Regions from separate parts of the Cryobacterium sp. N21 genome, predicted to be linked through region 1. Evidence: predicted binding sites of a transcription regulator. Region 1 holds the regulator's gene; the other holds the start of a gene.

Evidence for each region. Region 1 encodes LexA, which represses DNA repair genes until DNA is damaged. Its sites were predicted from a motif close to TCGAACANNTGTTCGA; they were not measured.
Region 2: CXY77_RS15885 (Rv2578c family radical SAM protein) is a predicted target of LexA. The motif match lies at 1,729-1,744, and genes of this name have one in related genera.

The regions. Positions count from the first base shown of each region.
Region 1 is NZ_PJJQ01000032.1:284,836-288,289, forward strand. Features, by position in the region: gene metE (5-methyltetrahydropteroyltriglutamate--homocysteine S-methyltransferase) at 1-1,272, shown strand, start outside; gene lexA (transcriptional repressor LexA) at 1,327-2,031, opposite strand; gene CXY77_RS10030 (LysM peptidoglycan-binding domain-containing protein) at 2,323-2,751, shown strand; gene CXY77_RS10035 (histidinol-phosphate transaminase) at 2,783-3,454, shown strand, end outside.
Region 2 is NZ_PJJQ01000035.1:313,414-316,867, reverse strand. Features, by position in the region: gene CXY77_RS15895 (hypothetical protein) at 1-99, opposite strand, end outside; gene CXY77_RS15890 (DNA topoisomerase IB) at 186-1,361, opposite strand; gene CXY77_RS15885 (Rv2578c family radical SAM protein) at 1,753-2,994, shown strand; gene CXY77_RS15880 (ATP-binding protein) at 3,119-3,454, shown strand, end outside.

The DNA of each region.
Region 1 (3,454 bases):
GGCTCACTGACCAGATGGCTGGCCTTCGCCGACCAAAAGGTCGGTCAGGTCGCCACCCTCGCGCTCGGACTCACCGCCGGACGTGAGGCCATCGCGGCGCCGCTGGCCGAGGCCGAGGCGGCCCTGGCGGCCAGGCGCAGCGCTCCCGGCGTGCGTGACGGAGCCGTGCGCGGCCGTGCCGCCGCGCTGAGGGAAGCCGACTTCACTCGTGGCGACTACGCCGATCGACTCCTCGCCCAGGAGGCGGCGCTGCACCTTCCGCCACTGCCAACGACCACGATCGGATCCTTCCCACAGACCGCCGACATTCGCCGAGCACGCGCACAGTTCCTCAAGGGAACCCTGGCAGCGGATGCCTACCGCGAGCTGATGCGCGCCGAGATCGGCCGCGTTGTGCAGTTGCAAGAGGAGATCGGACTTGACGTGCTCGTGCACGGCGAACCCGAACGCAATGACATGGTGCAGTACTTCGCCGAGAACCTCGACGGATTCGCCGTGACCGAGAACGGCTGGGTACAGTCCTACGGCAGCCGCTGCACCCGGCCGTCCATTCTGTGGGGTGACGTGTCGCGCCCGGCACCGATCACCGTCGACTGGTCGGTCTACACGCAGAGCCTCACCACCAAGCCGGTCAAGGGCATGCTCACCGGCCCGGTGACGATTCTGGCCTGGTCCTTTGTGCGCGACGACCAGCCGCTGGGCGAGACCGCCCGCCAAGTGGCGCTGGCCCTGCGCGATGAAATCTCCGACCTCGAGGCCGCGGGCATCAAGATCGTTCAGGTCGACGAGCCGGCCCTGCGCGAACTTCTGCCGCTGAAGAAGAAGGATCAGGCCGACTACCTGGACTGGTCGGTCGGGTCTTTCCGGCTCGCCACGGCCGGGGTCGCGGATGCGACCCAGATCCACACCCACCTCTGCTATTCAGAATTCGGTGTTGTCATCGAAGCCATTCGCAACCTCGACGCCGACGTCACGAGCATCGAAGCGGCCCGGTCACGCATGGAAGTTGTGCGGGAAATCGAGGCGGGCGGCTTCGACCACGGCATTGGCGCCGGCATCTACGACATCCACTCGCCGCGCGTACCGAGTGTGGACGAGTTGACCATCCTGCTCGACACCGCCCTGGAATCCATTCCCGAACGCCAAGTGTGGGTGAACCCGGACTGCGGACTGAAAACGCGTGGCTACGACGAGACCGTGCAGTCGCTGCACAACATGCTCGCCGCGACGCGGGTGGTGCGCGAACGCCTCGATGCCACCGTCGGCGTCTAGCGGGGCAGACCGAAAACAGGCCCGATCACCGGTTGGTGGTCGGGCCTTCGTAGATTAAACCGAACGCAGCACCGCGACGACCTTGCCGAGGATGTCCGCAAAGTCGCCGACAATCGGTTCGAAGTTGCTGTTGCGCGGCAGCAGCCAGGTGTGGCCATCGCGCTTTCGCAGAACCTTCACGGTGGCCTCGTTGTCGAGCATGGCCGCGACGATCTCGCCATTCTCCGCGGTCTTCTGCTGGCGAACCACGACCCAGTCGCCGTCGCAGATGGCGGCGTCGATCATGGACTCACCCACGACCTTGAGCATGAACAGCTCGCCCTGCCCAACGAGTTGGCGGGGGAGCGGGAAAATCTCGTCGATCTGTTGGTCGGCCGTGATCGGGATTCCCGCGGCGATACGACCGACGAGGGGCACCATCGCGGCGTCGCCGACCTGAACGCCGGGGTGGAAGCTGTCCTGGTCACCGGTACCGACATCTTCGGGAGCGCGCTGAATCTCGATGAGAACTTCGAGTGCCCGCGGACGATTCGGGTCGCGGCGCAGGTAGCCACTGAGTTCGAGTTGATTGAGCTGATGGGTCACGCTCGACAGTGAGGCGAGCCCGACCGCGTCACCGATCTCACGCATGCTCGGCGGGTACCCGCGCGAACTCACCGAACGCTGAATCACGTCGAGAATAGCGAGCTGCCGCTGGCTCAAACTCTTGCGGCGCCGGGTGCCGCCCTTGTCACGGGTACCGCTGGTGTCCTGTGTCACGATGTGCCCTCCTGGAGTTGGCCCCGCGTGGTCTGAAACCGTGTCACACGGGGATGTCGGTGGTGTCTGGTTGAGTGTAAATCAAGCAATTGGCCTATCGAAAGTTTATCCAGTTCCGAGCCCTGCAACAAACACTTATTCGAGTGTGTTGCGCGAAATTCGGGGTGAGGATCAGAAAAAGCTTGCATGTTCGATTGTTCGAAGTTATATTCGGAACATAGTTTCGTATCCGGCCTTCCCGGCCGAGGGCCGGATACGAGACTCGCAGCCCGCCTACCTTGGAGGTTTGACATGACCACAGCACTTGCACCCACAGCCCGTGAATACGGCGCTTCTCGTACCCCCGGCACCCGTCTGCACCTCACCCGGCGTGGGCGAGTGGTGTTCACGACCCTCGCAGCCGTGCCCCTCGTCATCGGTGCCGTCGCATTCGCCCTCAACGGGGGAGCGGCCGGCGCATCCAATTCCGCCACGGGCATCGACCTCACGTCGTACACGACCGACTCCGGAATCGTGGCGACGCTGGCCTACTCGCCGACCGACGTCGGGTCTGCCCGGTTCATCACAGTCGAACCCGGCCAAACCCTGTGGGACCTCGCCGAAGAGGTCTCGCCGTCCGCCGACCCGCGCGACGTCGTCGCCGACATCAAACGACTGAACGCGCTCACCGTCGAAACGCTCCAGCCCGGTCAGCGACTCGAACTGCCCGCCAACTCGTAAGTAGCAATGCGCGCCAGCACAGGGTCGTAGCATGGAGAGTGTGACCACTCTCGACGATCTTCCGCTCCGCACCAACCTGCAAGGCCTCACCCCGTACGGTGCTCCGCAACTGCACGTTCCGGTGGCCCTGAACGTCAACGAGAACACGCACCCAATTCCCGAAGCAGTGGCCCGCGACATTCTCGCCGGCCTGGCCGAGGCCATCCGCTCGGTGAATCGCTACCCCGACCGCGAGTTCACCGCCCTGCGTGAGGCACTCGCGCAGTATCTTGGCGAGGCACTCACCTCCGACAACATCTGGGCGGCCAACGGCTCCAACGAAGTGCTCCAGCAGGTACTGCAGGCTTTCGGTGGACCTGGGCGCACCCTGCTCGGGTTTGCCCCCACCTATTCGATGTACTCGATCCTCGCGGCCGGAACCGACACCACCTGGATTGCCGGCACGCGCGATGCCGACTACGAGCTGTCGCCGGCCACCGCAGTGAGCCAGATCACTCGCACCAATCCGGACATCATCTTTCTCTGCTCACCGAACAACCCCACCGGCACCCCGCTCTCGCTCGAGACCATCGCCGCCGCCTACGACGCGACCGATGGCATCGTCGTCGTCGACGAGGCCTACGCCGAGTTCGCGCCCGCCGGAACTCCGAGTGCGCTCACCTTGCTGCCAGGCCGGGAGCGACTGTTGGTCTCACGCACAATG
Region 2 (3,454 bases), on a different contig from region 1:
GTTGGTCGGCGAAGCCGGGGCCTCGGGCGCCGATTCGGTTTCTGGGGTGTCGGGGGCATCGAGCGGCGGCTGGTTGTCGGGGTCGGAGTCGTAAGTCACAGGTCTACCTTTCTCATGGGGACGGCCGGGTCGCAGCGGCGACCGGCGGGCGGCACTCAAGTTATACCCCGAACGGGTGAGATTCATCAGGTCGCTTCGCCGAGTAAAAGTGTGCGCAGCGCCGTCTCGACCGAGACTCGGCCCGCGGGGTCGATGGTCTCACCGGCGAGATAGAGGTCAACCACGCGCGGATCCACGTAGCTCGTGCGCGCGATCGCCGGCGTGTTGCCCAGCGCATCCGCCGCCTGACGCATGGCTGCGGCGATGACACGGTTGTCCTGGCGCCGGCTGCGCGTCGCAGCACGTGGCGGCCGGGCAGCGGATGCCGCGGGCGCGGCCGATCCCGCCGGCCCAGCAGCTGAGGCTTGCGCACCCGGCGCACCTGTAGCACCCGCGCCATCCGTGCCGCCAGACGATCGTGGCCGCCCGGCAGAGCCCGCCACACCGGATACCGCCGGCCGGCCGCCCGCCTCCGTGGTCACCTTCAAACTCTCGGCGAGACTGGCCGCCAGGCTCTGCGCGGCGGCGGCCGTGCCCCGCAGGGTGCGAAAGTCCTTCGCCGTGAACTCCCCGCCGGTTCGTTCCTTGATGAAATCGTTGATGTCGGCGGCCGACACGATGTCCTCGATGTCATCCAGTACCCAGGACAGCAGCGGTGCGGCCGGCCGCTCGCGCAGGCGGGCGCGCAGATACAACGCGAGGTCGGCATCCGTTATGACGCCCTGAAACTGTTGCCCACTCTTGGCCGGAAAATTCAGCCGCACCACGTCGCCGCGCACCGTTACGTGGGAGCAGAGCAGGGTCGAAAGGCCGTGGCTGCCGTACGTATCGGCGTAGCGCTCGCTGCCGATGCGCAGCGAGGCGAGGTCGAGCATGCGAAACGCCGCGGCGAGCGCCCGGGTGCGCGGCGGGCCGTCGCCGCGAAGCTCACGGGTGACTTGGCCGCGCACCCGCGGCAGCGATTCGGCCAGCTGCAGCGCGCGCTCGAACTTGAGGCGGTCCTTCTGTTCGCGCCACACCGGGTGGTAAATGTACTGGCGGCGCCCGGCGGCGTCGATGCCGATCGCTTGGATATGCCCGTTCGCGTGCGGCGAGATCCACACGTCGTTCCACGCGGGCGGAATCGCGAGCGCCGCGAGTTGCTCGCGCAGCGCCGTCTCGGTCACCTTCTGCCCGGCGGGGTCGCGGTAGCTGAAGCCCGTGCCGGCGCGCTTTCGCGTGTACCCCGGCCGGGTCGGGTCACTGCGTCGCAGCCGGGTCATGCCGGTGTGGCTTCTGATCGCATGTCGGCACAATACAGCGATTCCCCGCCGAGCGGATGCCGCGGCGCCGGTGTCCGCGCGCTCGCGGCCATCGAGCCCCTCAGGCGCGCTCGCCCATCGAGCCCCTCCGGTGTGCTCGTGGCACGTGTTGAGGAAGCCTGCACGTGTTCAAACCAGTGCCAACTTCCCTAACGCGTGCTGCGAGCGGATGCCACTGCTCGCGCCCGGCTCGCCCGCTCGCGACCTTCGAACGCGTTCGCGGCACCCCTCTGTAGGAGTGCCGCGAACTCTGCTGAGTTCCGCGAGCCCGGCGCGGGCCGCGGGCGTCCGCTCACTCCGGGTTTTTCGGCAGACACTTGCAATTCAGTCGTACCTATGTTCGACTTGACCCATGCGGTGGAGCTCACAAGAACTACAGACCGAGCGGCCCGGCGCCCTGCCGGGGCTGGCCCGCCTGAACAACCTCGTGCGCAGCGTGCAGACGCCCGACTTCGCCGGGATCACGTTCCACGAGATCCTCGCCAAGTCGGCGCTCAACCACGTGCCCGGGCAGAGCGCGCTGCCGTTCGGCTACACGATCAACCCCTACCGCGGATGCTCCCACGCCTGCACCTACTGCTTCGCCCGCCCAACGCATCAGTACCTCGACCTCGACGCCGGCAAGGATTTCGACAGCGAGATCATTGTGAAGGTCAACGTGGCCGAGGTCTTGCGTAAAGAGCTGGCGAAACCGACGTGGGGGAGGCATCCGGTGGCGCTCGGCACCAACACCGACCCGTACCAGCGCGCCGAGGGACGCTACCGGCTGATGCCGGGCATCATAGCGGCCCTCGCCGACAGCAAGACGCCCTTCTCCATTCTCACCAAGGGAACCCTGCTGCCCCGCGATCTCGACCTGCTGGTCGAGGCGAGCGAGCATGTTCCGGTCGATCTGGCCATGTCGATCGCCATCTACGACGACGAGCTGCAGCAGTCCGTCGAGCCGGGCACCCCCACCACCACGGCACGCCTCGCCACGGTCACCACGGTGCGGGAACGCGGCCTGGACTGCGGCATCTTTCTCATGCCCATTTTGCCGTTTCTCACCGACACCCGAGCCCACCTCGACGAGGCGCTGCGCCAGGCCAAGGCTGCCGGGGCGACGAGCGTGCTCTACTCGGGGCTCAACCTGAAGCCCGCAGTCAAAGACTGGTACCTGCAGTGGCTCGGCCGCGAGCATCCCGAACTGGTCGGCCGCTACCAGGAGCTCTACGCCCGCGGCCAGTACGCCCCCAAGGAATACCGCACCTGGCTCGCCGCCCGCATCAAACCCCTCATTCGAGCGCACGGCCTTGAGCGCGGGGTCGTCGACCCGTCCACCGGCGGGCTGCGCTCCAGCGCCTTCCCGTCCTCCCCGGAACGGATGCCCGCGCCCGCCTCCCACGCGCCCGCCCTTCTCCCTGCGCCGGGCCCGGGTTCTGCGCTGGCCTCTGCACCGGGCGCTTCCCGGGGCCGGGGCCGGGGCCCGGGCCCCGGCCCCGGGCCCAGTTTAGAAACTGGGCCCGGGGTCACAAGGTGGGCCCCGGGCTCCGAGTCCCCGCGGTCGCTGATCGCCGCCGAGCTCCCGCCCGAACTCTCACCCACCCTGTTCTGACCGGTCAGACTTTCCGGGCCGGGGCCGGGAAACTGGGCCCATGATCGACCCACGGCTATGCCACCCGCCCAACCACCACCCGCCCCCATTCAACCCCGGTGGCATACTTGACCAGGGGGAAAATATGTCTCTGGGTCTACCCGGCCACTTAGTGCAGCTGACGCTCGCGCGCGCCCTCGCACGGGCCGCACACTGGTTCGCGCTGACCTGCCTGATGGCCGCGGTCGTGTCCGTCGGCATTCTCAGCCTCACCCGCAGCCCCGAACTCTGGATCACCATCGTGGTCGTGGCCGCCATGGGGGCCCTGCTCATTCTTTTCACCCGGCACCGCCGCATCACTTTGGCGGTCGCCTATCTCATCGTCGGAACCCTCGGCGTCTACGTCTTCACCACGACCGTGCTCGGCGTTCCCGACGTATTCCCCGCGTCGAATATGTTCCTCGTTGCCCTGCCGAAGATG